2 regions of the Cyclobacterium sp. SOCE241 genome follow, and region 2 is predicted to be linked to the other one. Evidence: riboswitches for the same ligand, from Rfam matches in the RefSeq annotation. Region 2 holds a riboswitch; the other holds the start of a gene.
What was found. A riboswitch is a leader RNA that binds a small molecule or an ion and turns the genes downstream of it on or off. The one in region 2 is predicted to bind cobalamin.
Positions count from the first base shown of each region.

Region 1: another riboswitch for cobalamin. It lies ahead of WG932_RS29925 (TonB-dependent receptor); the one in region 2 lies ahead of metE (5-methyltetrahydropteroyltriglutamate--homocysteine S-methyltransferase).

Region 1 covers NZ_CP149779.1:5,893,173-5,896,996, forward strand. The annotation lists gene WG932_RS29915 (iron chelate uptake ABC transporter family permease subunit) at 1-447, opposite strand, end outside; gene WG932_RS29920 (ABC transporter substrate-binding protein) at 452-1,585, opposite strand; cobalamin riboswitch at 1,689-1,900, shown strand; gene WG932_RS29925 (TonB-dependent receptor) at 2,090-3,824, shown strand, end outside.
Region 2 covers NZ_CP149779.1:4,599,688-4,603,511, forward strand. The annotation lists partial or broken gene metE (5-methyltetrahydropteroyltriglutamate--homocysteine S-methyltransferase) at 1-1,031, opposite strand, end outside; cobalamin riboswitch at 1,215-1,406, opposite strand; gene WG932_RS23290 (NHL repeat-containing protein) at 1,502-2,365, opposite strand; gene WG932_RS23295 (hypothetical protein) at 2,338-2,565, opposite strand; gene WG932_RS23300 (DUF1501 domain-containing protein) at 2,575-3,824, opposite strand, start outside.

The sequences.
Region 1 (3,824 bases), 1.3 Mb from region 2:
GTCTTTTACCTTCCAAGCTGTCAAACCCATCAAGACCAATACTCCGATGGCCCCTGCGCTTGATGCCAGAATGGCCGCCCAATAGTTGGGAGTACCTGACAAGATTTGCCAGCCAAAGGCTGTTCCAGCCATTGATAATATGGCTACCCCCAAGCCGGCACCTGAACTGATTCCTAAAACAAATGGGCCAGCAAGTGGGTTTCTGAAGAATGTTTGCATCTGCAAACCACTTACAGAAAGTCCTATTCCTGCTAAAATCGCAGTTAAAGATTTTGGAATTCGATAATTGATTACTATAATTTCCCAGCTCTCCCTAGGGAAAGAATATCCTCCTAGTCTTTCCAAAAGAGAGACAAATGGAATCGAAATGGTACCAAGGCTAAGGTTCAATAGCCACAGAAAGAACATTAGAACCAAACAGACGATAAACTTAACTGGGTGAGTCATGTGTCTAATCTTCTAATTTTTGGAAATACCTAAATTGATGGTCAACTGCCTTATCGGGGTGGAGAATTTTAATCATGTCCAAAAGTACTAAATCTGGTCGCAAGTAGCCTTCTTCAAAATACCTATATCCTCCCTTTTCCCCTTTGCCCAAAGTATAAGTGTATACTTTTTTCTTTTTATATGCCTCGAAATCAATGTATTTAGGGTTTTGTGCCACCATACTTCCTAAAGAAGCATTGTCAGCCGCCCCAATCCAAAAATCCGCCTGACCTGCCTGATCTAAGACAAATTCATAATTCAAGGTCAAGCTCCCCGTCCCTTCCATTTGGTCGAATAGGTATTTACCGGCAGCATCCCCAATGATTTTAGCTGCCCAACTACCCTTGGCAGGTGCATACCAAATGTCTTTGTACATGGACCCTGACAGTACGGTGGGTTTGTCTTCTGAAGAAATAAGGCTCACCTTTTCTTGGGCAATTTTGTAATTGTTGGCTATTTTATTGTACACAGCCTCTGCTTCTTCTAGTTTTCCCAGTAAAACTCCGGTGACCTTAATCCACTCAGCCCTTCCCAATGGGTGTTTTTCTTGGTACTCCTTATTGATTATTACAGGTATTTTTGCTGAATTTAAGCGGTTTTCCATTTGGGAGGTTTCACCAAATCCAGATACCATAACCCAGTCGGGTTGAATGTCTATGATCTTTTCAATATCCCATGCAGGCCCTTTACCAAGATCAATGATTTTGTTAGAATTGATTCTTTTTCTGGTTTTTTCTGAAGTGATCAGATCCAGGTCAGGGAAAGCCATTAAGTTTTCCTCAGCATCTAAGTAATCCAGATGAGCAACCTGCGGAGTAGCCGATAGTATGACTTTATGACTTCCTGCAACAATCTTTCCATCGATAGGGATTTCCGGGAATTTACCCTTATCCTCGTCACTATGCACCAAGAAGAGTTGGTTTTTTGTTTTCTGATGAATGATTTCAATGATATAAAAATTGTCCCCACGAAAAAGTGAAAACCCTTCAGCATATTGCAAAGCAATTTCTTCCAAAGTGTCCAAACTTACTCTTTGTGTGGATGGTTGACAAGATGAAATAAATAAAAGTACAAAAATTAATGAACGGATAGCAGCCATTTTTCAGGAAAAAGAATAAATAAAATTTGATTTTCATGTCAAAGTAAACCATTGCTTAGACCATTTCCAATAACTTAATTTTTTCAAATAGAGTTTTTAGCGTATGTTTGTGCCGATTTATGGTTCCCGATCCTTAACCAGGCGCTCGGGATTAATAGGGAATTCGGTGAAAGTCCGGAACTGTCCCCGCAACTGTAACCCGGTCTTTATTTCAATAAAGAAAACGGAAATCCATCCTTTGCCATTGTCCTTGTTGGATGAGAAGGCGGATTTACCTTGGGAAGTCAGGAGACCTGCCATTAAAATCTTTTCATTCGTAGCTTTCGGGAGAAAGGCTGAGAAGAAGGTTTTAGCTGCTTTCAATATTTTCATTTATGGAACATTGATAACCAAGTCAGGTACCTGTTGGTGATTGTCTAGACTTGCCTGCCAGTTGATATTCTCTATTCTCCTAATTTTTCCCACAAAGCATGAAATAGTGATGCTTATATTAAAAGAAAGAGGATGTCATTAATAGCTTGTTTGATTTTTATGATTGCGAGTTGGCAAAGTGAACCGGATTCCTCATCTGTTTTCCCACAAGATACTCTGGAACTGTCACAAGTGGAAGTGCAAGCCTTTGCTTTAAAGAAGTATGCTTTTGGTCAATATGTAAGGTCCCTCGATAAGAATAGGTTAGAGCAATTATCGGGATATTCATTAGGGGAGGTTTTACAGCAGGAAACTGGTTTGTTTTTAAGACAATATGGGCCTGGAATGTTGAATTCTCTAAGCATGCGTGGCACTTCAGCAGGACACAATGCCTTGTTTTGGAACGGATTGCCGGTTAATAGCCCTTCTCTTGGTCAGGCAGATTATTCAATTTTCCCTTTGGGTGGATTTGACGCAGTGAATATTCATTATGGGAGTTCCGGGGCTTTATACGGTACGGATGCTATCGGTGGATCTGTTCATTTGTCCTCAAACCTAGGATTCAATACCGGAAATGAGTTAAAGGTTGGAACTCTTGTGGGAAGTTTTGGCCGCTGGCATCAGCAGGTAAGTTATCGGCAAGGGAATGAAAAATTTGCCTTCAAAACCAACCTTTATCGAAATTATACAGCTAATAATTTCACCTATAAGGATTATGCCAGTCCGGGTACACCGGAAAAGCGTCAAGAACACGCCAAGGTTTCTCAAATAGGTTGGGTGCAGGATTTTTCCTATAAAATTAATTCTGTACAGTCACTGAAAGCCAATCTTTGGCTCAATACCAACGACCGGCAAATACAGCCACTGCTTGGTTCATCAACCAATGATGTTCAAGAGGATCGGAGTTTTAGAGCGGTTATAGATTATACCCATGCCGGTGAAAACCTTATTTGGACTGCTACCACAGGGATTTCAAATGACCTGATGGTATTCAATTCAGATAACAATCAAACCCGCTTAATTTTGATAGGGACCGCCTTGGATTACTCTTTTTCTCCAAAATGGCAGACCCTTGCCGGTATTCGTTATTCACATATCAAAGGGCGATTGGCCACCTATGATCGACAGGAACAGCGAATAGAACTGTACCAAGCCACCAATTTCAAACCAAGTCAAAATCTTGGGATTTCTATGCAACTCCGGCAGCTTATCCATGAAGGAGAAGCCGTTCCTTTTACTCCTTCCATAGGTGCGGAATGGAGTTTTTTTAAATCAACTGTTTGGAATTGGCAGTTAATTAGCAACCTGTCGAAAAGTTTTAAAATACCTACTTTAAACGATAGGTTTTGGGAGCCCGGTGGTAATCCTAATTTAAAACCTGAGAAAAGCCTTAGCAAAGAAATTGGACTAACAAGTAAGGCGCATTTATCTGCATTTAGTTTTGAAAATAGGCTTACCTATTTTCATATGAATGTGGATAATTGGATTCTATGGTTACCACAGAGCACTTATTGGCAAGCCGAAAATGTCCGCAATGTGGTCAATCAAGGGTTGGAGTTTTTTTTTAAAGGTGGGTTTGAGCAAGGTAATAGACGTTGGACGCTGCATGTAGACTATAGCCTGAATAGTGCAGTCAATCAATCAGGAGATTTTGGAAATTCGCTTAGTCAAGGTAAGCAGCTTCCTTACGTGCCTAAGCATAAAATACGTACACAAGGCAATCTCCAGAAAGGTCCTTACAAGCTGTACATTCAGAATCAGTGGACTGGTGAGCGTTTTGTGACTACAGACAATCAAACCGTATTAGCCGCATATAGCTTGTGGGATA
Region 2 (3,824 bases):
TCTTTATTTTCCAGTTCCAAATCATATGGTACATGCAATAGGGAGCACGAGGGAGCAATCATTATTTTGTCTCGACCTAGGATACTAATGGCGTTGTTTAGGATTCTCAGCGATTGTTCTAAGTCATTTTTCCAAATGTTCCGACCGTCTACCAAACCTAAAGAAAGGCTTAAATTCTCCGGGATTTGGGGTACTAATTCTTCCAATTGTTCGGGGTTTCTGACCAAATCCAAATGCAGGGCACATACGGGAAGAGACAATGCCAAACCTGTATTGTCATTTAATCCTTCAAAATAGGTCGCCAGTAAAGTCTTTAGCTTGGGGAATGTTTTTCTGATGGTTTTATAGACCATAAGGAAAGCGTCTTTTTCCTTTTCACTAAGGTCCAAGCCTAATATTGGTTCATCAAATTGCACCCAATCTGCACCATTTTCTACCAGTTCTTTAAGGATTTCCAAATATACCGGTAGGAGGTTGTGAATAAGGTCAATTTTTTCAAAGCCATCGGTCTTCTCTTTTCCTAGCCAAAGGTAGGTCACAGGACCTATTAGGACCGGCTTGGCTTTGATTCCTAGTTCTATCGCCTCCTTAAATTCTTCTACCACTTTTGAAGAATGATAACTGAAGCTTTGGTCTGCTGTGAATTCCGGTACCAAATAATGGTAATTGGTATCAAACCATTTGGTCATTTCCATAGCAGTAATGTCTAGCCCCTCTTTTTGATAACCTCTGGCCATGGCAAAATAGAGGTCCAGAGAGGAAAACTTCTTTTCCACTAGGGCTGCATACCTTTCAGGAATGGCTCCTACAGTTAGGGACATGTCCAGCACCTGATCATAAAATGAGAAATCATTGACAGGGATAAGGTCTATTCCCTGCTCTTGCTGCGTTTTCCAATTTTGAAAACGGATTTGTTTTCCGGCTTCTTCTAATGTTGTGCCGGAAATTTTGCCTGACCAATACTGCTCGCAGGCTTTTTTGAGTTCACGTTTGCTACCAATTCGCGGATAGCCTAGAATGTGCGTTTGCATGTTCTTTTAACTTTTTAATGTATAAAATGAGTTAAAAGCCCTTTGCTTTATTTCAAACGCTTTGAAGAAATGAAAGAGGAGTTGGAGGTAGATATTGATCAAATTTGGCACAATTATCCCATGGAAAACAATTGTTTTAGCTGATAATATCTAACCTGACACCAAACTTTAGATCGCGAAAGCGTTGTCAATTCGAAATAGGCAGGTCTCCTGACTTGTAACATTTTTACCTTCCTTCCCATTCTAAAAATTAGAACAGTGGATTTGCTATGGGTAAAAACCTTTGGGGTTACTTACAGTTGCGCGACAGTTCGTGATTCTCACACGATTCCCTATTAATTCACGTTAAGTAAAACCTATTTCGGTTGATAAAGAAATAATAAAAGAACTTATTGACCTCAAATGTAGCGCAGATAAATCAAATTTCCTGCAACAATTGTGAAAAGGACCATAAAAAAATAATCACATTACTATACTCGGTGTAATTTATAGGGGTAAACACCATCCGCATTCCATTGACAAACATAAAGGTTTTTGTCCCTATCCAGGCATACATCGTGGCAATGCTTAAACACTGCTTCCTCTTGTAGCATTAGATCCAGTTTTCCATTATTATAGGTGGGTCTAGTTCCTCCCGGATTAGAGATAACTTTGTTGTTTTCGTCCAAAATGGTAACAAAACCTTTGTTTAGGTGCATGTTATAATTTCCATCTTCCATCCCAAAACAAACGCCGGAATAGAGATTTTGCTCATCCAAAACAGGTCTGCTTATAAATGCACCGGGTAAGTAAATGTCTTCCAAGTATTCCCCATCTAAAGTAAATCGTTTAAAAGTATTTTTGATCCTTGCAGAGCAAAGTAGCGTCGGATTGGCAGGGTCTCGGTAATCAATGGCTACGCCATGTGCCTGTTTAAATTTGTTGGGTTGGAGAAAACTGTCTCCGCCAAATTTGCGAATAAATTGACCTGCTTGGTCATATTGTAATATAAACTGAGAACCATAACCATCGGCCACATAAATATCCCCATTTGGCCCTATGGCTGTTTCGGTGGGTCGGTAAAAAGCTTGCTCATTATAAGCTCCAATTTTACCTGGATGGTCCAGTTCCATCAGGATTTTACCATCCATGGTGCATTTTACTACCTTCCCTAAACCGGTATCTGTGATGAACAGAAATTCTTCTCCACTTTCAGCTGAAATAGACAACCCATGGGCACCTGAAAAACCTAAGGTCCAAGAGTCCAATATTTTTCCTGAAGTATCATAAATCAGGACATTGTTTTTCGGATGGTCCGTTAACAATATCAGCCTGTTGGTTTTATCCAAGACCATCTCGTGGCAGTTATTGACCGGATGCTTGCTTCTCTCTGCTTTGCTCCAATTTTTTCTACGCGGTATTGGAAATCACCATGACCCAGCAAGTCTTTTTGAAGCTGCGCTGCATTGGAATTGATATTGAAGAGGGGTAGGCCGGCAGTAATCACAGCTCCACCGGTGATGGATTTTTGAATGAATTTTCTTCGTGAATGCATGAATTTTATTTATGCCAGGAGCTCATTGACTACATGTCCGTGGACATCTGTTAGCCTAAATCTTCTGCCTTGATGTTTAAAGGTTAATTTTTCATGGTCTATACCCAATAAGTGAAGCAAAGTGGCCTGAAAGTCATGAACATGCACAGGGTTTTTGGCTACATTGTAACTGAATTCATCGGTTTCTCCATAGACCATTCCTTTTTTTACTCCTGCCCCGGCCATCCACATGGTGAAGCATCCTGGGTGATGGTCTCTGCCATAATTAGTGGCAGTAAGCCTTCCTTGTGAAAAGCTTGTTCTACCAAACTCACCTCCCCAAACCACCAAGGTGTCTTCAAGGAGACCTCTTTGTTTGAGGTCTTGAATCAATCCGGCGGTGGCTTGATCCGTGCTTAAAGCTTGTCGTTTGATGCCGCTTGGTAAACTACCATGCTGGTCCCAGCCCATATGGTAAAGCTGGATAAACTTAACATCCCTTTCGGCTAATTTTCTTGCCTGAAGACAATTGGAGGCATAGGTGCCGGGAATTCTGGCATCTTCTCCATATAGCTCGTAAATATAGTCCGGCTCCTCGCTGGTGTCAACAGCTTCAGGTACAGAGTTTTGCATTTTATAAGCCATTTCATATTGGCTGATCTTCGATTGAATTTCCGGATCCTGCCATAAATCAAATTGTTTTTCATTGAGTTTCCCAATATGGTCGAGGGCACGGCGCCTGTCATGATCATGCACTCCGTGTGGATTATTGAGATACAAGACCGGGTCTTTGCCTGAGCGAAATTGAATACCTTGGTGGTGGGAAGGCAAAAAACCATTGCTCCAAGCATTGGAATTCAATGGTTGGGATCCGGGGCTTTTAGACAGCAAAACCACAAAATTGGGTAAATTCTCATTGTCGCTTCCCAGACCATAACTCAGCCAGGAACCTATCGAAGGCCTACCGCTCAATTGAGAGCCTGTTTGCATAAACATGACGGCCGGTTCATGGTTGATGGCTTCTGTGATCATGGACTTGACTATGCAAAGCTCATCAACTACTTTGGCGGTGTGGGGAAAAATTTCACTTACCCAAGCTCCTGATTGTCCATATTGTTTAAAATCATAGATTGATTTCACCAATGGGAAAGTGGACTGATCCGCCACCATACCGGAGTTACGTTGGGTGCCCTGAACGGAGGGTGGAATTTCTTTTCCATGCCATTTTTCCAGCGAGGGTTTGTAGTCAAATGTTTCAATCTGAGAAGGACCTCCTGATT